DNA from 2 places in the Priestia sp. GS2 genome. Region 1 is predicted to be linked to the other one. Evidence: riboswitches for the same ligand, from Rfam matches in the RefSeq annotation. Region 1 holds a riboswitch; the other holds the start of a gene.

What was found. A riboswitch is a leader RNA that binds a small molecule or an ion and turns the genes downstream of it on or off. The one in region 1 is predicted to bind preQ1.
Region 2: linked by a shared signal. The riboswitch ahead of queC (7-cyano-7-deazaguanine synthase QueC) and the one ahead of V2145_RS15205 (QueT transporter family protein) in region 1 are both predicted to bind preQ1.

The regions. Positions count from the first base shown of each region.
Region 1 is NZ_JAZGJX010000001.1:2,988,685-3,000,423, reverse strand. It holds gene V2145_RS15245 (ATP-binding protein) at 1-798, shown strand, start outside; gene V2145_RS15240 (HNH endonuclease) at 864-1,748, shown strand; gene V2145_RS15235 (hypothetical protein) at 1,792-2,148, opposite strand; gene V2145_RS21475 (DUF3953 domain-containing protein) at 3,115-3,348, opposite strand; gene V2145_RS15230 (metal ABC transporter ATP-binding protein) at 4,083-4,832, shown strand; gene V2145_RS15225 (metal ABC transporter permease) at 4,829-5,695, shown strand; gene V2145_RS15220 (metal ABC transporter substrate-binding protein) at 5,713-6,648, shown strand; gene V2145_RS15215 (restriction endonuclease) at 6,789-7,469, opposite strand; gene V2145_RS15210 (formate/nitrite transporter family protein) at 7,634-8,467, shown strand; PreQ1 riboswitch class I at 8,750-8,794, shown strand; gene V2145_RS15205 (QueT transporter family protein) at 8,803-9,291, shown strand; gene V2145_RS15200 (PAS domain-containing protein) at 9,454-10,239, shown strand; gene V2145_RS15195 (GntR family transcriptional regulator) at 10,370-11,017, shown strand; gene V2145_RS15190 (DMT family transporter) at 11,145-11,739, shown strand, end outside.
Region 2 is NZ_JAZGJX010000001.1:2,553,547-2,565,285, reverse strand. It holds gene V2145_RS13210 (ATP-dependent Clp protease ATP-binding subunit) at 1-682, opposite strand, end outside; gene nhaC (Na+/H+ antiporter NhaC) at 1,283-2,656, shown strand; gene V2145_RS13200 (alpha/beta hydrolase family protein) at 2,950-3,828, shown strand; gene V2145_RS13195 (DUF6254 family protein) at 3,900-4,031, shown strand; gene V2145_RS13190 (3-ketoacyl-ACP reductase) at 4,074-4,793, opposite strand; gene V2145_RS13185 (spore germination protein) at 5,040-6,623, shown strand; gene V2145_RS13180 (Ger(x)C family spore germination protein) at 6,646-7,848, shown strand; gene V2145_RS13175 (GerAB/ArcD/ProY family transporter) at 8,101-9,201, shown strand; gene V2145_RS13170 (GerAB/ArcD/ProY family transporter) at 9,220-10,326, shown strand; PreQ1 riboswitch class I at 10,393-10,436, shown strand; gene queC (7-cyano-7-deazaguanine synthase QueC) at 10,609-11,271, shown strand; gene queD (6-carboxytetrahydropterin synthase QueD) at 11,271-11,714, shown strand; gene queE (7-carboxy-7-deazaguanine synthase QueE) at 11,707-11,739, shown strand, end outside.

The sequences.
Region 1 (11,739 bases):
TTACATACAGCTAGTACCATTAAAGAAACCATTTCGAATGCATTTAATTTAGGTATAAAGCAACAGCAATTATTAAACGATTTAATTGTTGAATCTTATTCACAAGTTGGTATTCATAAAGCCGATATGTCTACATGGGATCTGGTACCACCTACATTAAATAATGTGTTTGAACGATTTATGGATAGAGAGGATGTAAAAGAAGACAGTCTGTATGCAGCATTAAAACAAATTTATGACTTTGAAATTTTCTCTCCAACTAGCGAGGAGACACAGTCTCTATACGACATGATACAAGGTGTAACGGTTATCAATCTAGCTGGTTATGACCAAAGTGTTCAGAATTTAATAGTAGGAATTACCTTAGACACTTTCTATTCTCAGATGTCTACAAAAGGGCACAGCACAATCCAAGGAGATTATCGTGAGTTAACAAAAATGATCCTTGTTGATGAGGCAGATAATTTCTTGAGTCAAAACTTCACTTCTTTAAAGAAAGTTATGAAGGAAGGGAGAGAATATGGAGTTGGTGTGATTTTATCAACTCAATTTTTAGATCATTTTGCAACAGCGGATAATAACTATACGCAATATATATTGACTTGGATTATACATAGAGTGTCTACGATTAAAAAGAAAGAAGTACAAGCTATTTTCAGTCCAGAAACCCAAACTGAGGGTGTACATATCGTTAATAAGATAGCACAACTTCCAAAGCACTATAGCTTAGTTACATCTGTTACCAATAATAAATACGAAATTATGGAAGATATGGCGTTCTGGAAGCTTTTAAGTTAAACATAAATTTCTGGTAAAGAACCCTTTGCGTAAGAACAATGGAGTGGATTGCAGGAGGTTAAAACATGAAGGGTTATATTGGAGTTACGTCTAGGGAGTGGTTTACGTATTTATCTTTGCATAATAAAGCAAGCGAATTTAACTTTTGGCGTAAGGATACTAAAAACTTTCAATCCCTAACCAAGGGAGAACCGTTCTTTTTTCTTGTGAAAAATGATAAGAGAGTTAAAGGCGAAAGAGCGGTATTGGGAATGGCTACGTACCTGCGTTTCGAGGTACTAAAAGCATCAGAAGCATGGGACAGATACCGTAATGCCAATGGTGATGACGAGAAAGAAGTTTTTATAGGTAGAATGAATACTATGTTTGGAGCTGGTGCACATACGGGGCAAATAGGATGTATCATTCTTACAGACTTCAAACTATTTTATAATCCAGTGTTATTAAGCGAAATAGGGATACCGTTTAAAAATAGCGTTGTATCTGGAAAAGGGATAACAGAAGCAGAAGTAGAAGCCGTTTTAGAGTATGGATTTAGTACGGTTGGTGATGTAATACGTAAGCTGACCGAAGCAGATCTTATTGGCTTTACGGAAGATGATGAAGGATTTTCAGAAGGGAAAATAAAGCTAAAACAACACTTAGTCAGAGAACGTAATCCTGAAGTGATCAAGCTAGCAAAGGAACGTTTCTTACAAAAGCACGGTAAGTTATTTTGCGAGGTATGCAAGTTTGATTTTCAGCAATACTACGGTGAGCTAGGAAATGGTTATATAGAAGGTCATCATACGAAACCTGTATCAGAAATGGACGACAATCATGAAACAAAAGTAGAAGATATCGCTCTAGTATGTGCTAACTGTCACCGTATGCTACATCGTAAACGACCATGGTTGTCAATAAGTGAACTCCAGCAATTACTACATATAAAAAATCCATGGATTTCATAAAATCCATGGATTTCATAAAATCCATGGATTTTTTATATGTCATTCACCTAAGCATAACTGATTCTTTCCAGCTCGGAATGTAAACTTCTCCGTTATACTGAACTTCACATATCGTTCTTAAACTGATTCTTCTTAATCTATACTCAATATTGTTTCTTATAAAAAACTGCTTATCATCATAATTTATAGAGGTAACGTTGATGTTTTGATTGTTTAATAGGAATCTCAGTGTTACATCTTGTCCGTCTTCATTGGCTTTTATAGTTCCTTTAAAAGGGTTTATTTTAATGTTGAATTGTTCCGACAGCTCTTTGGCAAATAGAGCTACCTGAGATCCATTGAGTTCCCATGTTGTGATCATTAAATCTAACAGCAACTTTTTTTGGTTTTCGAAATCCACAAAAATCACTCCTTTTTACTCTTAATAGTTACATAGGTATCGTAGACATTTATGCTAGAGGTTAGCAATTTTGTACACATATTTTTGTATTTTAATACATATTGTATCATAAATTTTCATATAATTTGAGGAATATTTTTGTTTTTGTGAATGGAATAACTTTGTTATTAATTAACTTAAAGAGAATTAATTAACAAAATTAAAAAGAATCTTTTATATAATCCATTCTTTTTGTGCCACTATTGATATGGTATACCCCTTATTAAAGGTAAAAAAATAGTATGATTTACATAGTTCTGAATTGGGTGATGTATTCTCTGATAAACACCATTTAAGAAAAATACTTATGGTATATTTTATTCCTATATAATTATTTTTGCATAAAACAAGTATATATATTGCATTCTTATTCTGTGTCTACATTCTTTCAAAAAGGTGATTAATGAAATTTTATTTCTTCTATATATAATAAAAAACTATTTATATGAAATTAGATGTATAAGAGATTACTAGTCGGGGAATAGTAGAACTAGAAACTTTTATATGGGAGGGAAATTCAATGAGCGAAAACAAAAACATTTTTTCTACATTTGTTAGTGAAGATCAATTTGACCTACGTTCATACATTACTTACTTATTTATTAATGAGTGCGAGCAAGGTGAATCAACAAGCTAAATTAAATACAAAACTTAAGGTCAAACTGATTACGGATAAAAAGACTTCTTACAAAATCTGCCGACTCTATGAAAGTTGTAAAATCCAAAACAAACTGGTTTTTATAAGTAATAACTCTCGAATTAGCTATTAAACGAAAATTACATACGCATAGTTTCACTTTTAATGGCATTGTCTTTATTCTCTAAAAAGAAAGAGAGAATGATAAATAAGAGAGACACACAAGAAGGTTTGCTAAGGATGTAGGGCAATCATGGGTTGCACTTCTTCAGCTACATCCATTGTCAATTCTACTTCAATAAAAAGCTCTCGACGCTTGTATATAAAGTATAAATAGATATAAATAAAAAGAGCCAGCCAAAACCTTTACTTTTATTTTGAAATTGTACCAGTCCTATTATTAACATGACTAAACCGAAAAGTAACGTCGCGTAGGGCTGCAAAGTATAATCCTTTGTTATGAAACTATATACGATAAGAGGAAGAGCTATAACCGACAAAATAAGTTGTAAACGGATTAACATTTGTAAGTACTCTTTTAGAATTATTTGCACGGTCGGCAGGACCCGCAATGCTAATGAGCGGATAGCATTGAACTTGTACCGGAATCTTCCTTGGGTGTATCATCATCGCTAGAATCTTCAACTGGTGGCACTGGAAAGTTCCTTTAAAGAGACCTCCTATTTCGCTAGATAGTCATAATGATGCTATATAATAGTCTTTAGAAAATAAAAAAGTATGAGAGTCATTGTTGGAAACATAATGGCTCTTTTTTATGTCTAGGTAAATAAAGTTGGTCAACCTTCTGTGCAAGAGCTTCCAATGAAATAACAATAAAAAGAATGAGAAGTAGTTCTAGGCTACCTCTCATTCTTTTTCTACTTTCGATGGGGATCTTTATTAAATACTTTACCTTTGTCTAAAAAGTTTCCTTAGGTAAAATATTTGGTATTATTATATTCCCTCATTCATAAAATATCAATAGAATCGGTTTATTTTACTTTTTTTATTCGAATAAAAAAATGTGCATTTTAAAACTGTTCTTAACCCTCTATAAATAGAGCTTGTTTGACCAACTCAATGAGAAAATGTTTACAAAATTGCGCATGGGCTATATAATTTGATTAATATAAAAAAGTTTCCTTAAGGAAAAATATTTTTACCCTGTTAGTAATGCAGCGGTATTATATTTTTTTACCTAAGTTTTGCCCATATGCAAAAAAGTTAAATGAACACAAAAGAAAGGAGATAACGTAAAATGACTGATGCAATCGTTGTAAAAGACTTGTTTGTATCGTATCAAGGTAATCAAGTAGTAAAGGATGTTTCGTTCACCATTGAAAAAGGGCTTCTTGTTGGAATCATTGGTCCGAATGGGGCTGGCAAATCAACGTTAATGAAAGCTATTTTAGATTTAATCCCTAATGATAAAGGACATATTGAAGTCCTAGGACAGGATATCCGAAGCGCTAGGAAGCAAATTGCCTACGTGCCCCAGCGAAGTGCGATTGACTGGGATTTTCCAATTACCGTTTTAGACGTTGTATTAATTGGGACGTATCCATCCTTAGGAGTAATGAAAAGACCTAAGAAAGAGCAGAAGAGCTGGGCGTTGCAGTGTTTGCACAAAGTGGGAATGGAAGAATTTAAAAACCGTCAGATTGGCGAATTGTCAGGTGGTCAACAGCAACGCGTATTCTTAGCAAGAGCGCTTGCTCAAAAAGCAGAGGTACTTTTCTTAGACGAACCATTTGTTGGAATAGACGTAACGAGTGAAGAAACCATTATTAATATTCTAAGAGAGTTGCGTCAACAAGGAAAAACAACGGTCGTTGTACATCATGATTTGAGTAAAGCAGAGTCTTACTTTGATAAATTGCTTCTTTTAAATAAAGAGTTGATTCATTATGGAGAAGTAAATAGCGTACTGGAACCAGCTGTGATGGTAAAAGCCTACGTCAATCAAGAACTATTCTTTAATCCCCAAACGGAGGTGCATTCATCATGAAAGTTGTGGAGTTTATGAATGCCTTAATGCAATATAGCTTTCTACAAAAAGCTTTGTTAACGTCCGTTATGGTGGGAATCATTTGCGGAGTGATTGGCTGTTTTATTGTTTTAAGAGGAATGGCCCTGATGGGAGACGCGATTTCACACGCGGTTCTTCCGGGAGTTGCGATTTCCTATATGCTTGGCATCAATTATTTTATCGGTGCAGTTTTAACAGGCGTTATCACTGCTCTTGGAATAGGGTTTGTTAGCCAAAATAGTCGTATTAAACACGATATGGCAATTGGAATTATGTTTACATCCGTATTTGCTATAGGAATTATTTTAATTACCTTTATGAAGAGCAGTTCTGACCTTTATCACATTTTATTTGGAAACGTGCTTTCTGTACGTTCTTCTGATATGTGGACTACACTCATTATCGGTTTCGTTATTATCGGGCTTGTGTATTTATTTTATAAAGAGCTTTTGGTATCAACGTTTGATCCAACCATGGCACAAAGCTACGGCTTGCCAAATAAATGGATTCATTACGGACTCATGGTTCTTTTAACGATGGTGACAGTTGCCTCGCTTCAAACTGTCGGAATTATTCTCGTAGTTGCCATGCTAATAACGCCTGCTGCTACAGCCTACCTATTAACAAACAGGTTATGGGTCATGATTCACTTAGCTGCTGGTATCGGAGCGCTTTCTTCTATAATAGGGTTATATTTTAGCTTCTCATACAATCTTGCTTCAGGAGCGACCATCGTTATTGTTGCGACACTCCTATTTGCACTAGCATTTTTCTTTTCACCTTCACAAGGATTATTTTGGAGAACGCTAAAAATTCGTAAAAATAGAGCTAAGCTTTCATAAGCGATTGGAGGATAAAGATGAAGTCAAAAATTTGGTTACTGTCGGCAATTAGTCTACTGATTTTTGCACTAGCTGCGTGTTCCAGCAGCACCAATGGAAACGAAGCGAATAGTGAAAAGTTGAAAGTTGTTACGACCTATTCCATTATCTATGATATTGTTAATCAAATCGGGGGGGAAAAGGTTGAGATTCATAGTTTGGTTCCAATTGGAAAGAACCCTCATGAATACGATCCGCTACCAAAAGACGTAATGGAAATGACGGATGCAGACGCTGTGTTTTATAATGGGTTGAATCTAGAAGAAGGTGGAGCTTGGTTTAACAAGTTATTGACAACAGCAGATAAATCAGGTGAGAATGCGCCTGTTTACCGGGTGAGTGAAGGGGTAGAGCCTATTTATCTAGAAACAAAAGGATTAGAAAAAGAGCCTGATCCACACGCATGGATGAACATTGAAAATGGCATCCTATACGCTGAAAATGTAAAGAAAGCACTTGTTAAAGAGGATCCTGATAACAAAGAGTATTATGAGAGAAATGCTAAAGAGTATATAGCAGAGCTTCAAAAACTACACGATGATACGGTAAAAAAAATCCAACAGCTTCCTGAAGAAAAGCGCTTCTTAATTTCGAGTGAAGGAGCTTTTAAATACTTTGGAGATGCATACGGAATAAAGACGGGTTATATCTGGGAAATCAATTCCGAAAGCCAAGGTACGCCTGATCAAATTCGAGACGTGGTAAGTTTAATTGAAACAAATAAAATTCCAGCATTGTTTGTAGAAACAAGCGTAGATAAACGCAGTATGGAAACTGTATCAAAAGAAACGCAGGTACCGATTGCAGGTACAATCTTCACGGACTCACTTGGAAAGAAGGGAGAAGACGGAGATACGTATTTAAAAATGATGCAGTGGAATACGGATACGATTATTAAGGGGTTGCAAAAATAAGCTAGTTTATATTAGAAACGAACAATGAATCAAAATGTGAATTTTAACGTAAGAAATATAAGTATTTGGTGCTAAAGCTCCTGTTTTCTTTATAGTAAAACAGGGGCTTTTATAAATAATTCAATAATATAGCTATTAACTTATTCAAAAGTCGGTGAATTCTTTATATCATGTATTAGATTAATTAACGCTTCACCATCAATTAGCTGAATAGGTTTGTCTTGTACATATTGTATAGATGTTTTAGCAAAACAGCTAGTAGTGACAAAAAAGCCTTCAATGGCTTGAGAATCAATTAGCGCACTGTGAAATTTCTGTATATCCGGACGTCCAATTTTTTTATGAGCATACCTTTTGCATTCTACTACTGAAGTTTTTCCTTCTCTTGTTAAAACAATATCTTTGCCACCATCTCCGCTTGCTGATGTTACAATGGCTTCGTATCCTTTAGTCGAAAATAAATCAGCTATGTAAAACTCAAATTCTCTAGGATGCATAGCTTTTAACTTATCCAGGTCGGCTAACTTTTTTAATTCTTGTAATTTCTTTTCTTCGCGTTGTTTCTCAATTAACATTTGGTTATGCGAGCGCATTTTTTGTTTTAATGAGCGGTAATTATAAAGAGAGTAAAGAAAAGCTATAAAGAGAGCGACTCCATATCCCCATTGAAGATAGTTCCAGCCTTTAGATACAGCTATAAAATAATCGATAAAAAAAGCAATCCAATATAAAACATAGCCTACTAAAAAGATACCCGTAAAGAGTATAAGTAATATAATTTCACTACTTTTTACTTTCACGTTACTTTTTCTTTTTCTCACCGCGATCCCTCCTACATTTAGTTTGACTCATAAAAAGAAAATAAATGAGATGTATTTACAACAGAATAAATTATTTATAGCAGCTATAAACAAAAGATAGAATTCTCCTCCAATCCCCATTACAATGTAAAGTTAAAGAGATGATATTTAGAGGAGGAAGACAGTTGTTTAAAGATTCACTTGAGTCGATGACGGAAGCAGCTCGCCAGAAAACAGATCACCTTAACAAACAGCTGCCGAGCTATTTACTGTTGGCAATTCTAGCGGGGGCTTATGTAGGAATTGGCGTTGTACTGGCCTTGTCAGTGGGAGCTCCGCTTGCACAAATGTCGCTGCCGGTTGTATCGCTAGTTATGGGCTTATCATTTGCGGTAGCGTTATTGCTTGTGACGTTCGCTGGAGCAGAGTTGTTTACGGGGAATCATATGTTTTACACAATTAGCACGTTGTCCGGAGTGACGACGTGGAGAGATACGCTGAAAAACTGGGCGTGGTGTTTTGTTGGGAATTTACTTGGTGCTTTCATCCTTTGCTTGTTAATAGTAGGAACAGGGTTATTTAAAGGAATTGATGAGGGGCATTTGATGATGACAATTGCTTCGAAAAAAATGAATTTGCCGATGAGCGAGCTGTTTTTTCGAGGGATTCTATGTAACTGGCTTGTGTGCTTAGCGATTTGGACAGCTTCTCGAACGAAAAATGATGCTGCTAAAATGATGCTGATTTTTTGGATGTTGTTTGCGTTTGTGGCCTCTGGATATGAGCATAGCGTAGCGAACATGACGTTTTTAGGCTTAGCTTTATTGCATCCCAACCCTGAGTCAGTGTCTTTAGCTGGCATGGTTCATAACCTAATTCCCGTTACTCTAGGAAACATTGTAGGAGGCGCTTTGTTTGTTGGAAGCGCGTATTGGTTTGTACAGAAAAAGAAAGCAGAACAAACACAAGAGGTGCAAAAGATTTCAACTGCATTAAAAGAAGAGGAATTATCAAAATAGTAGGAACATGCTTATTTTTCACTCGTGCAGAAAAAAAGATAATAAATCCAGTGGAAAGACTGAGCCCCACAAGCGTAGCGAGGAGGCTCAGGTTTCTCCTCACGTAAAGCGAGGGGCCGTAGCACAATGAAACGAACGCATCTTTACACCTAATGATGGTAGAAGCGAAATCATTCTTCTTTGAGAAAGAATGATTTTGTTTTTTCCGAGACTCTCTTTTGTACATAAACGGAAAGGCTTGACTAAAACTTCATGCTGCTGTATGATTCTTTAGTATTTGCGTAAGACGTGGTTCGGAACCATCCCACGTAAAAAAACTAAGGAGAGTATGCAGTATGAAAGTAAGAACACTTGCAGTCAACGGCATTATTGCAGCCATGTATATTGCGGTAACGATGTTTATTCAGCCGTTTGGCTTTACAAATATTCAATTCCGTATTGCGGAAATGTTTAATCATTTGATCATTTTTAATAAGAAGTATTTATATGGAATTGTCCTAGGCGTATTTTTAGCCAACCTATTCTTCTCACCAATGGTAGCGTATGATTTAGTATTTGGGGTAGGACAATCACTTATCTCGTTATTACTAATGATCTTTGCGATGAAGTTTGCGAAGGGTACAGTTGCTCGTATGATTATAAATACGCTCATCTTTACGTTTACCATGTTTATCATTGCGTTTGAGCTTCATTTAGCACTAGGGTTCCCGTTTTTATTAACATGGTTAACAACTGCAATCGGTGAGTTTGTAGTCATGCTTGTTGGAATTCCAGTAATGCTAGCAATTCATAAACGCGTGAACTTTACAAAGTTAATCGATTAATACGAAAAAAGCTTACAATCCTGTAAGCTTTTTTCATATTTAAATGGTTTTAATTTATAGAAAAAAGGCACAATATATGACAGAATTAGAGAGAAGTTGTTAATTACGCTAATACATAGTGGAAGTCACGCTTTATACTATACTTGAGAAGGAGAGAAGAGCTTGCTTGCAAATGATGATCATAAGGTAGAAGAACTAGCATTTATTAAAAAAGCCCTGGACTTTACAAGAGCTGGATTAATTTTAACTAACCCTGCTTTACCCGATAACCCGATTGTTTATGCGAACCAAGGTTTTCTGGATATGACCGGATACACAAAAGAAGAGATCGTAGGACAGAATTGCCGCTTTTTACAAGGCGAAAAGACCAATCGAGATACGGTACAACAAATTCGAGATGCTATCCGTGAAGAAAAGTCAGTCAATGTACAAATTCTAAACTATACAAAAGAAAACCAACCTTTTTGGAACGACTTATTTATTGATCCAACATGGATTGATGATGAGCTTTATTTTATCGGGGTTCAAAAAGATATTACGGAAAAAAAGAAGCAGGAAGAAGTAATTTATGATTACTACGAAAAGATGCAGGAGATGTCAGCGCCGATTGTTCCAGTAAAAGACGGGGTTTCTGTTCTACCGATTGTTGGTGTTTTGAATGAACAGCGATATCATATGATTGCATCCAAAGTATCAACATACATTGATGAAAGTAAAGATGATCATTTTATTATCGATTTCTCGGGTTTATTAGAAATGGATGAAGATGTGGTAGCCTATATTTATAACCTGCATGATTTAATTAAGATTACTGGAACGGAGGTTATTGTAACGGGTATTACGCCTTCTGTAGCGAAAAAAATGAGAGACCTCCAAGTAAACTTTACAATCTTAAAAACCTACACGCATGTCAAGGCCGCTTTAAAAGTACTTGGATATGCAGAATAAGTTCTCGAAAAAGTCCGTAAAACAATACGGACTTTTTTTGTTTATAAATCGTAATATATATATAAACCTAACCTAAAAAGCGAGTAAGTCCAGAATTGAACAAACTTCCAGCATTTGATATATTGGTTTTATGAAAAGAGAATTGATTAAACCCATTAAACGTTTATCACTGCGAGAAGAAATTTATCAAACTTTAAAACAAGGAATTATTACGTTAGAGTTTCCACCGGACCAACGCTTGAATGATAAGGAGCTAGCTGAAAAATTTAGCGTCAGCAGAACGCCGGTACGAGAAGCGTTAAAACGCTTGGAAGATGAAGGGCTTGTTGAATCGATTCCAGGCTCTATTACCAAAGTGTCTTCGCTAAATCCTGAAGAAGCAAAGCATGCGTTTACCGTTGTTGCGGTCCTTCACGCATTGGCAACTAAGCTTGCCGTTCCGCATCTGACAGAAGAAGATTTCAAAGCATTGGCTCGTCATAATGCGGAACTTGAGAGTGCGGTCGAACAAAACAATATCATTGGTGCAATTGAAGCGGATCAAGCTTTTCACCGCGTATTCTTGGAAGTTGCTGCTAACCCTGAAATTGTGTTAGCGTTAGAGCGAAGTGAGTCAAAAATTTACCGGTTGGAAGTGGCGAAATTTTCTTCAGAACAAGGATTTAAATCTGTAAATGAGCATCAAAAAATCATTGAAGTCTGTCAAAGCCAGGAGACAATACAAGCAGCGGGTCTTGTTGAGAAAAACTGGCTAAGTCTTGGAGAACTATTGGTGTAAAGAGTCTTCACAAACGTGAGGACTCTTTTTTATACGCTAAAATAGCATTGAATAAATAACCAAAATGCGATATATTGGTTTTACAATTTATTTACATTATTATGTGCTACATACGGGGGTTAAGGAATTGAAACCAATTATATTAGGCGTGTGCTCCGCGTTTTTCTTTGCGTTTACATTTGTTTTAAATCGTATGATGGAAGTTGAAGGTGGAAGCTGGATTTGGAGTGCTTCCTTACGCTTTTTCTTTATGGTTCCACTACTGTTAATCATCGTCATCGCTAGGAAAAAGCTGAACGCTACGTTTGCGGAAATGAAGAAAGCACCGATGCAGTGGGTGATGTGGAGCACCATTGGCTTTGGATTATTCTACGCGCCGCTTTGCTATGCGAGTGCGTATGGCCCGAGCTGGTTAATTGCGGGAACGTGGCAAATTACGATTATCTCAGGTTCGCTTTTAGCTCCTTTATTTTATGAAACAATCCAAACGAGTAAGGGACCTATTCAAGTAAAAGGAAAAATACCTTTTAAGAGCTTAGCGATGTCGCTTATTATTTTACTCGGCGTAGCGGTTATGCAAATTGAACACGCAACAACGCTATCGCTTATGAGCGTATTGCTTTGCACATTGCCGATTTTAGTTGCTTCGTTTGCTTATCCGCTTGGCAATCGTAAGATGATGGTAATTGTATCAAATCGCCTAGATGCTTATCAGCGCGTGC
Region 2 (11,739 bases), 440 kb from region 1:
CCAATGCTGGTTTTAAGATGTTGCTTGCATCCATTGAACCTTCAGCAGAACCAGCTCCAACAAGCAAGTGAATTTCGTCAATGAATACAATGACGTTTTTGCGCTGCTGTAGTTCACTGATTAGCTGTTTCATGCGCTCTTCAAACTGACCACGAATACCCGTGTTTGCTACAAGAGCAGCGACGTCTAGTAAGTATACGTCTTTATTCATGAGTTTTGAAGGAACATCGCCTTCTGCAATTTTTAATGCTAAGCCTTCGACAACAGCAGTTTTACCTACACCAGGCTCACCAATTAAAACAGGGTTGTTTTTGTTACGGCGGTTTAAGATTTCAATGACGCGTTCAATTTCTTCGTCACGTCCAATAACAGGGTCAATTAAACCAGCTTTTGCAATTTGTGTTAGGTTGCGACCAAATTCGTCTAAGAATCCACCACCGTTTCCTCCTTGTTGAGGAGTAGGCTGCTGAACTGATTGATTCATGGCTTGTTCGTTTGCTAACTGATTGAATAAATCATCAATGTTCATGAAATGACCACCTCCAAATCCAGACGGCATCTTATTTTGTTTCATTAATGATTGATAACATGTATGGCATAAACGATATTGTGATTTTTGTTGGTTAGCTTGTACGTTTAAATAAATTGTTGCTTCACGTTGTTGACAGTTTTGACACATCATTTAAAAGACCTCCTTAGAATAATTAAATGAATGTAATCATTGATCAAGTAGCCAATTTGACTTTGACTATATTTGACCTTTGTGAGTTTATTATACTTTGACCTTTTTTGACTTTCAAGTGTTTTGCTTATACTTTTGTTTTGGAAGTTATTTCTTATTTCAAGTAGAATATTTTGTGTTTTGCTTGTTATCTTTTATATAAGGATTCAGGTAGAACGCACATAATAAGGAGTGATTTCCGCTTCGAATTGCTCCCTTTTCATAGGATCTCAGAGTACTCGCTAGTCCCACAGGAATCGCACCTGCCTCCTTGATTATTATGTTCCAGCGGTATTTTAAGCTGCTTGGCTCATCTCCTAGAGTCTTACATCTTGTGTTTCAATCACCTATTCCTTTAATAGTTATAAATAAGAAGTATAAGTAATGTACCCGATTAGAATTGGGCAAAACATAGAAAAGAGAGTGGAATTTATTGACGAGGTTGTTTTTTTGACGAGAAGCGATTGACAGTAGTAGGAATAACCCATATACTTCAACTATGTTTAGTGCATAAAAGCATAAAAGCGTTTAAGTGAAAAAGAGATTGAGGGGAACAAGTTAATGAAAAAAGAGATAACATTTGGACAGTCGATCGGGATTGTCGTTGTTTTATTAGGACTTATTTTTGCATCATTATTTTTATTAGGCTTAGCACCACATGTTCCATTACTTATTAGTATTGTGACGCTTTGTATCATTGGGGCACTTATGGGTGTGAAATGGAAAACTTTTGAACATGGCATTATAGAAGGAATTAAAGTAGGGATTAAGCCCATTTTAATTCTTATGCTTGTGGGTGTATTAATTGCCGCTTGGATGGTAGGGGGAACAATTCCAACTATTTTATCGTATGGATTCAATTGGATTTCACCGCAGTATTTTTTAATTAGTGCACTTTTAATTACAATCTTGGTATCCAGCTTTACTGGAAGTACGTTTACAACGATTAGCACGGTTGGAGTGGCTTTATTTGGTATAGGGACGGCAATTGGAGTAAACCCAGGTCTTGCTGCAGGAATCATTGTTTCCGGAGCAGTATTTGGTGACAAAATGTCTCCGTTATCGGATACGACCAACTTTGCTTCCGGGATTGTGGGAGTACCGTTGACGACTCATATTCGTCACATGTTATGGACGACGTTACCAAGTATTATTGTAACGGCTGGGATTGCATTGGTCATTGGCATCAGCACACATCGAACGGGAGTAAACTATGGGGATATTGAAGCTGTACAAAATGCGTTAGGTGATACGTTTAATCTTAATCTCCTAACACTTTTATCACCGCTTGTTGTATTGATTTTATCTATTAAGCGATTTGATGTGCTTCCTACTTTGGTAATTGGAGTTATTATTGCCGTAATAACAGGGGTACTGTTACAGCCGACTGTTACATTAGGAAGCATGCTTGGCGCTCTGCAAAGCGGTGGTCAAATTGATTCCGGCAACGAAATTGTAAATGCTATCGTAACAAAAGGCGGACTGGACTCAATGATGTTTTCAGTGTCCCTTGTCATTATTGCCCTAGCTCTTGGTGGGTTGATGCGTGAGCTTGGCGTTGTTCAAGCTTTAATCGAAGGATTAGCTAAGCAAGTGCGAAGAAGCGGCGATGTAGTGCTGTCAACGATTCTTTCATCTATTGGCGTTAACGTTATAACTGGAGAGCAATATTTATCGATTTTATTACCTGGGCAAACATTCAAGCCGCTTTACGTAAAGTGGAACTTAAAGGAGAAAAATTTGTCTCGTACATTAGAAGATGGAGGAACGGTTATTAACCCATTAATTCCATGGGGAGTAAGCGGAGCTTTTATTTCACAAACCCTTGGTATTCCTGTGGTGGAGTATTTACCTTTTGCGTTTTTCTGTCTACTATGTCCAATATTCGCTGTAATTTTGGGTTATACAGGTCTCGGTATTGCTAAACAAAAATAATTTATGAAGTCAAAAGCCTCGCGTTCTTAAGAATTACTTAAAAACGCAAGGCTTTTTGTTATACTAATTATGTTTACTTGTTGCTGTTAAAGGTAATGAGAGTAGAAGCCTTAATCTTTTTCTTCCAAAAAAGAGAAAGTAGTAATACAATAAACCATAACGTTTAGTTAGAAGGTAATTTGTGAAGGATTCCACAAAAATCCTTTTTAGCAAACATTTAAAAAGGGTAAGGCAAAAAGAAACGGTTCATCATAAAAAGAGATAAAAGTTATTAATTGAGGAGAGGATTCTGTTTGAAAAAGTGGGGGTTCATTGTACTGCTTACCATCGCTGTACTTGGCGTGACCGCTGTTTTTTATCGAGCGGAAAGCGGCGATGTAAACAAAGAAAAAGTGCATTTATTTTCACCTTATGCTAGTAATGTTGATATATATCAAATCACTTATCCAAGCGATGGGTTACAAGTTAAAGGATTTCTATTACAGCCTAAAGACATTGTGGATAAAAAATATCCGCTGCTAGTTTATAATCGTGGTGGAAACCGTGAACATGGTATGATTCGAGATAAAACCTTGCGCTACTTATCATCATGGGCTGATAAAGGTTATGTTGTGGTTACGACACAATATCGTGGAAATGGCGGAAGTGAAGGGGTCGAAACATACGGTGGAGACGATATCCATGACGTCCTTAACCTTATTAAATGGGGAGAGCAGCTGCCTTATGTAAACCCTGAACAAAAAGTAGCGCTTGGCTATTCACGTGGTGGAATGATGACGTATTTAACAATGAAAAACGGCATATCTTTTGACGCCGTGGTTGTTCAATCTGGAATTACGGATATGTTTCAGTTTTATGATCAAAGGGGCTCTGAAATGAAGCAAGTGTTAAGAGATATTGTTGGAGATCCTAAGATGTATCCTGAACGATATAAAAGCCGATCGGTTGTCTATTGGAGTGATAAAGTAAATTCACCGCTTCTTATTTTACAAGGAGATCATGACAAAAAGGTACACCATACCCAGGCAGAAAAGTTAGTAGCGCAGCTTGAAGAACAAAATAAAGAGTATAAATACGTCTTATACAAAGGTGGAAATCATCCACTAAGCAACTATTATAATGAGTATAATGCAGAGATTGATAAATGGTTTCAACAGCATTTAGTTGAATAAAAGTGGAAAACATATTCGTCCGTTTTTCGTACATCCTAGAAAGGAACACTACAGAAAAGGATGATGAAACGATGACACAATCAAAAAGACAGCAAGAGCGTCAATGGAATGTACGTAAACAGTCGCAAAATCCATCTCATGGAAAAGTAAAGTCATTTGAAGAATTAGCAGAAGAGATTACGCCAAAAAATAAAAATAAATAATAAAACCCCCTCGATTCGAGGGGGTTTTTTGGGTTGTTTAAATTAAGGGTTAGTAGACCACATGCCGGCAGATTTGATGAAGATACGAGGATGTAGCTTCAGCTGCGCTACCATGATTTCTGCTAAATCTTCAGGCTGCATTACTTTTTCAGGGTTACCGTCTGTAAGGTTTTCTTTATATGCAAGCTCTGTAGCAACCGTACTTGGTGTTAAAGCAGTTACACGAATATTATGCTTGCGTACTTCAAGAGCAAGAGACTCTGTTAGACCTAATAAGCCAAACTTTGAAGCACTGTATGCACTTGTGACAGGAGCGCCTTTTTGTCCAGCAGTAGAAGAGATATTAATGATGTCTCCACCATTTTTCTCAATCATTTGTGGTAAAACGGCTCTTGTAACGTAATAGACACCCATTAAGTTGATATCAATAATTTGCTTCCATTCTTCAGGAGATAATTCTAAAAAGCCTCCAAATTTTCCGATACCCGCATTGTTAATTAAAATGTCTGCTTTACCTAGTTGGTTATGTAAGTAATCAACCGCCTTATTTACTTCTTCAATTGAAGATACGTCGGCTGTAGCATAAGCCACCTTCACACCAAGTGCTTCCACTTCTTGGGCAACGGCTTTTAAATCAGCTTCTGTACGTGCTAGTAAACCCAGGTTAACTCCTTCTTTTGCTAAATCAAGCGCTGTTGCTCGGCCGATACCTTTACCTGCACCAGTAATGATGGCTACTTTTCCTTGTAATGATTGTCCCATCTTCCATCACTCCTTCTGAATTAAATTATCCCTATTGCTAAAAATAAGCTGCAAATCATGTTAAATGAGCAGCTAAATAAATTAGCAATTTATCTAATCCTACAAAATACAGAGAAGCATTGTCAAAGCTCTTGCTCTATAAAGCGGTTAAAAATACCAAGATAGCTGAATAAATTTCCTGCATAAACAGAAACTATAAGGACTTGAAGAGCAATGCTGTGCCGTTTGAAAAATGGAGGATGAAGTATGCGAATAAAAAAACTATCAGAATTAAAAAGTCGATCTAAAAAGTCTAAAGAAAATGAATCACAACCAACAGCTGAATCTTCATCTTCCAATACTGAACTGTTAGAAAGCGTAAAAGATAATTTAGATGCGGTGAAAACAGAGCTTGGAGATAGTGCAGATGTGGTTTGTCGGGAATTTGCCATTTCAGTTGAAGAAAAATTTCGATTAGGCCTTATTTACATCGACGGATTGGCGAATGAAGATAGTGTACAAGAGTTTACGATGGAATCCATTATGCACAATCATACGAAACAGCTTGTTCATGATGACGGTGCTGTGAATATGTTTGAGCTCATTAAAAATTACAGCTTAGCAATCGGAGAAATTAAAGAAGTCACTCTTTTAGATGACGTTATCCTACATGTTTTATCAGGTGATACAGCTTTATTCATAGAAGGTTATCAAACGTGTATCATTGCTAGTACAAGAGGATGGGGAGAACGAGCCATTTCAGAACCACAGGCTCAAACCGTGGTACGTGGACCAAGAGATAGCTTTACTGAAACGCTGCGTACCAATACGGCACTGGTAAGAAGGCGAATTAAATCCCCTAATTTACGAATGGAGTCTCAGCAAATCGGTAAAGTAACGCAAACAGACGTAGCGATTATGTATGTAAAAGGAATTGCGGATCAGCAAGTAATTGAAGAAGTAAGGTCCCGACTTTCTAAAATTGATATTGACGGTATATTGGAGAGTGGGTACATTGAAGAACTAATTCAAGATGAAGGTTATACTCCGTTTCCAACTATCTACAATACAGAAAGACCAGATTCAGTATCTGCAGGTTTGTTAGAAGGTCGCATAGCAATCTTTGTAGACGGAACGCCGTTTGTTTTATTAGTTCCGGCTCTATTTATTCAATTCTTTCAAGCTGCTGAAGATTACTATCAGCGCGCAGACATTAGTACGCTCATTCGTATTATCCGATACGTTGCCTTTTTCTTAGCTTTATTAACCCCATCTGCTTATGTTGCGCTTACCACCTTTCACCAAGAAATGCTTCCGTTTGGTTTGCTTATTAGCATCGCAGCTCAGCGTGAAGGTGTCCCTTTTCCGGCTGTAATTGAAGCGTTGATTATGGAAGTGGTTTTTGAAATTTTACGCGAGGCAGGAATTCGATTGCCAAGAGCCGTAGGTTCTGCTATTTCCATTGTAGGTGCACTCGTATTAGGAGAAGCTGCCGTGCAGGCGGGACTGGTGTCACCCGCGATGGTTATTGTCGTATCGATTACAGCCATCAGTAACTTTGTTTCACCAGCTTACGATATGGCGATTGCTGTAAGGATGCTCCGCTTTGCTTTAATGCTTTTAGCAGCAACGTTTGGCTTGTTTGGTATTATTTTAGGCCTTATTTTAATGATTCTACATCTATGCAGTTTACGGTCATTTGGCATTCCATATATGACGCCAATGGCTCCGTTTGTCAGTCGAGATCAAAAAGATGCACTCATTCGTCGTTCGCTAAAGAAAATGAATACGAGACCAAAGCTCATTAGTGAACAAAATGTTGTACGTGAACGGTCAAATGATGAGAACTAGCTTTTATAAAGGTGGATGAAGCATGAAACGAATAGTACTTGTATTATGCATCTGTCTACTCCCATTATCAGGCTGTTGGAGTAGTCGAGAGCTAAATGAATTGGCCATCACCGTAGCGGTAGGTATTGACGAAGTAAAAGATGGAATTGAGTTAACCGTTCAAATTATTAACCCGGGTGACATTCAAGCCCAAACGCCGACGAATGGTCCCTCCGTTACTACGTATTCGGTTAAAGCAGATTCTGTCATGGAAGCTCTGAGGAAAATGACAATTGAATCACCTAGAAAAATATACTTATCTCATTTGCGGATGCTGGTTCTTAGCGAAGGAATTGCAAAACACGGAATTGCTGAAGTGTTAGATTTTTTCGCACGAGATCATGAAGTGCGAACCGATTATTTTGTCGTAGTAGCAAAAAATTCACGCGCTTCATCCGTTTTAAATGTGTTGACAACTATCGAAAAAATTCCAGCCAATTATATGTTTGCTGCACTGGATACGTCACAAAAAGTTTGGGCGCCTACGCGAGGTGTAAAGCTGAACGAGCTGATTAGTAACTTAACGAGCCAGGGCAAACATCCTGTGTTAACCGCTGTTCTTGTAAAAGGCAACCGTAAAAAAGGGGGAGATATGGAAAATGTCCAGCGAATTAACCAAGACACAATTCTAAACTTTAGAGGCCTTGGTATTTTTAAGGGAGATGAACTTGTCGGCTGGTTTAATGAAAGTGAAAGTAAAGGATACAACTACGTCACTGGAAACGTAAAAAGCACCGTCGTTGTTATTCCATGTGAAAAAAAAGAAAAATCTCATGACATTATTGGAGTGGAGATGCTTCGAACGAGTACGGATATTAAAAGTCGTATGAAAGATGGAAAGCCTGTAATTGAGGTGAATTTAAAAGGGGAAGCAAACGTTGCTGACGTAGAGTGTCAAGTTAACTTGCAAGATCCTGCTATGATTACTGAACTAGAGAAAAAAGCTGAACATGATGTGCGAGATAAAATGCAAAGAGCAATTAAAACAGCACAAAACGATTATCAAAGTGACATCTTTGGTTTTGGAGAAGTCTTTTACCGGCAAAATGTAAAGGATTGGAACAAAATGAGAGATAACTGGGATGAAATCTTTTCGGAAGAGTTAGAAGTGAACTTAAAAGTAGATGTACAAATACGTCGACTTGGCACGCTGAATAACTCATACATGAAAGAAATGCAGAATTAATGGAGCATGGAAAATTTACTGCTATTTTTAGGCATATTTAGTTTTTTAGCATATAAGGCGATTCTTCCTCTTTATAAACAAAGACGAATAAAAGAAATAGTGATATATGGAATATTTTCTGCTGTAGGAATGGTAATGTGGGTAGCGGTTATTTTCCGAATAACAATTCCAACTCCGCTGTATGCTCTTGAGTTTTGGATGCAGTCCATCATTGATGCTTTCTCTTCATTTTATTAGGTGTAGGTGTCCAGTATGAACCAAAAAGAAGTAATAAGTGGGAAACAGTTTTTTACATTAATCTACGTATTCTCCATTGGGAGTGCAGTTTTAGTTGTACCTACTGTATTATTAGCTGTGGCAAGAAACACCGCTTGGGTTTGTGCAATTATTGGAACGGGAAGTGGGCTCTTATTTGCAGGGCTTCTACTAGGGTTAATCAAAAAATACCCTCAATCGACGTTGATTGATATAGCGAAGAAGTCTTGTGGCAAATATGTCGGAGGAATAATTAGCGTGTTGTATTTGCTGGTGATGCTACTAGAGGGTTCTTTTTTGCTAAGAGATATTAGTAACTTTATGACTACTCAGATTGTGCCTGAAACGTACTCAAGCTGGATTCATATTCTCATCATGATAGCAGTTATGTATGCTGCCTATTTGGGAATAGAAGTGGTCGGAAGAACCTCGGAAATTTTCTTACCGTGGGTGTTAGTTCCATTCGTTTTGTTAATTATCTTAAATATTCCACAAATGAAGATTGAACGCATATTGCCACTCTTTTATTTAAAAGCAGACGAAATATATATAGGAAGCTTTTACTTTTTATCCAATCCTTTTTTGGAACTAATTCTTATTTTAATGGTTACTCCTCATGTTCAAAAGTATGAACATGTTAAGAAAGGATTACTTTACGGCGTAGTTGCTTCAGGTTTTACAATTATTATTGTGACTTTGTCTTGTATTTTAGTTTTAGGTGCAAATATTGCTTCTATGTATTTATACCCAACTTACCTGTTAGGAAAAATGATTTCCATTGGTCAAACCATTCAGCATATCGAAGTATTGGTAGCGATAATTTGGATGTTATCAATTTTCTTTAAAATTACCATTGTATTTTATGGCCTGAAAAAAGGCTTGGGCCAGCTTCTCAATTTAAACAATACCAATTTTTTAAATTATCCTATTGGACTGATTTTGTCAGCAACTGCTTACTATATTATTCCAAACACTACTTATTTTGGCTACTTTGTACAGAATTATTGGCCGTACTATCTGTTTATATTAAGCGTATTGATTCCATGTATATTTTTAGTTATTGGCATTTTTAAATGGAAGTCGGTCACAACACAGTGAGCAAAGGAGAGGAAAGAAATGCATCCACGCTTAGTAATAAGCAATTTTCAATTGTTCTCAATGATGCTTCTGTTTTTATTCGGCAGTGCAACCATTGTGAGTATTGGACAGGAAGCGCGTCAATCTGCATGGATTGCCGTTTTAGTGGGGATGTTAATATATTTACCTTTCTTTGCTCTTGTTACACTTTTATATAAAAAACACCCGGAAGCCACGTTTCCAACAATTTTAAAAATTGCTTTTGGAAAACATCTTGGAAGAATCATTTGCATGTTGTACGTGCTATATTTTATTTACATTGGTGCCCGTGTTCTAAGAGACTTTTGTGAGCTATTATTATTAACATCCATGAATCACACACCGCTAGTAATTGTTGGAGCGATTATGATGCTAGTGATTGCTTATGCATGCTTTTTAGAAGTTGAGCCTATTGCAAGAGCGAGCGTTTTATTATTAGTTGTTTTTATTGGTTTCATTGTATTAGGGTTCTTGTTACTCTTCTTTTCTGATGTTATGAATCCAGATCGCATGCAACCCATTTTAGGGGAAGGGATCGACTCAATTTTTAAAGCCGTGTTTCCTCTTATCTTGACGTTTCCATTTGGAGAAATGGTTGTTTTCTTAATGTTTAATCAGTTTGTAAAGGGAGAACGGTCTCTTAGGAAAATGGGAACACGTGCTGTAGTTATAGGTGGGGTTATGCTTAGTATGCTAAGTTTGATCAGCTTAACTACGCTAGGTCAACACTTGGTAGGATCATCGACGATTCCCCTTATTGTAACTGTACAGCAAGTAAATATTGGAGATATTATTCAACGAATGGATATGCTAGCTATTAGCGTTCTCATCATTGGTGGATTTGCTAAAGTAACGATTTTCGCATATGCAGCGATTGTAGGGATAAAAGAGATTTATCAAACGAATAGTCACAAGCTGTTGATTTTTTTAATTGCAATTTCGATCCTCACGACGACAGTTTTTATGTCCGATAACTCGGTCAAGCATTTAGATATAGGGTTAAAAGTGGTACCTGTTTGGATTCACATCCCTATGCAGTTTGTAATTCCAATTGTGACGCTGCTAATTCTCCAGTTGAAAAGTAGGAAGAAAAATAGAAGTACATAGCAATTTCAAAGGGAGTATGGTATAGTTAAGAACGAAAATTGAAAGAAGAAATGCCGTGCTCTATGTGCGGGAGAGGTTCGTAAACTCCCTCTATAAAAAACTAAGATCATCAGTGAGATGACAAATGGCGCCGTTTTAGGGGCTTTTTTCCTGTTTCTTTGTTTATAAGAAAGGGATTCTTAGTTAAGGGAGATTGCAAACACTGCAATCTCTTTTTTTTATATGATCTAAATAACGGAATGTTTTCTTCTTTGACTTTATATAGGAAAAGGAGACGAAAAAATGAAAAACGAAAAAGCAATTGTTGTATTTAGCGGTGGACAAGATAGTACGACTTGTTTATTTTGGGCGCTGAAAAACTTTAAAGAAGTGGAAACCGTTACGTTCGGCTACGGTCAGCGTCATAGTAAAGAGATTGAAGTTGCACAAGCCATTGCAAAAGACCTTGGTGTGAAGCACACAATTTTAGATATGTCGCTGTTAAGTCAGTTAGCCCCTAACGCACTGACAAGAGATGATATTGATATTAGCCAGGAGGAAGGGGAGCTACCAACAACGTTTGTAGACGGACGCAACCTTCTCTTTTTATCTTTTGCCGCTGTACTAGCTAAAAATAGCGGTGCACGTCATTTGGTAACAGGCGTATGCGAAACAGATTTTTCAGGGTATCCAGACTGCAGAGATGTATTCGTTAAATCCCTCAACGTAACGCTGAATTTATCAATGGATTTTGAATTTGTTATTCACACACCGTTAATGTGGATTGATAAAGCAGAGACATGGGGACTAGCGGATGAACTAGGTGCGCTTGATTATGTACGTGAACATACATTAACTTGCTATAACGGTATTATTGCAGACGGGTGCGGAGAGTGTCCTGCATGTAAACTTCGCAAGAGAGGTCTAGAACAATACCTTGAAACGAAACGAGGAGGGGAACAGTAATGCTTCAGCAAATTTACCCACAGGTAGTACATCCTTATTCGTACGAATTAAATAAAGACATGAACTTTGCCGCTGCGCATTTTGTTCCTCATGAGTCAGCGGGAAAATGTCAGCAGGTTCATGGCCATACGTATTTTGTGAATCTAACAATTGCAGGTAATGAATTAGATTCATCAGGCTTTTTAGTTAATTTTGCTACGTTGAAAAAGATTGTGTCTGGTCAGTTCGACCATACGCTTTTAAATGATCATAAGCATTTATTTAATGAAGAGGATGCGAATGATTTCCCAACATCTGAAGTGATTGCTCGAAAAATTTATGAACTTGTACAAGCTCATTTAGATGCGCTTGAAAATAAACCAGTATGTGTGCAAGTGTTTGTTCGTGAAACTCCTACAAGCTACGTTGTATATCGTCCAAAGAAGGTGAAGCGAGATGAATAATAAGGTTCCTGTACTCGAAATATTT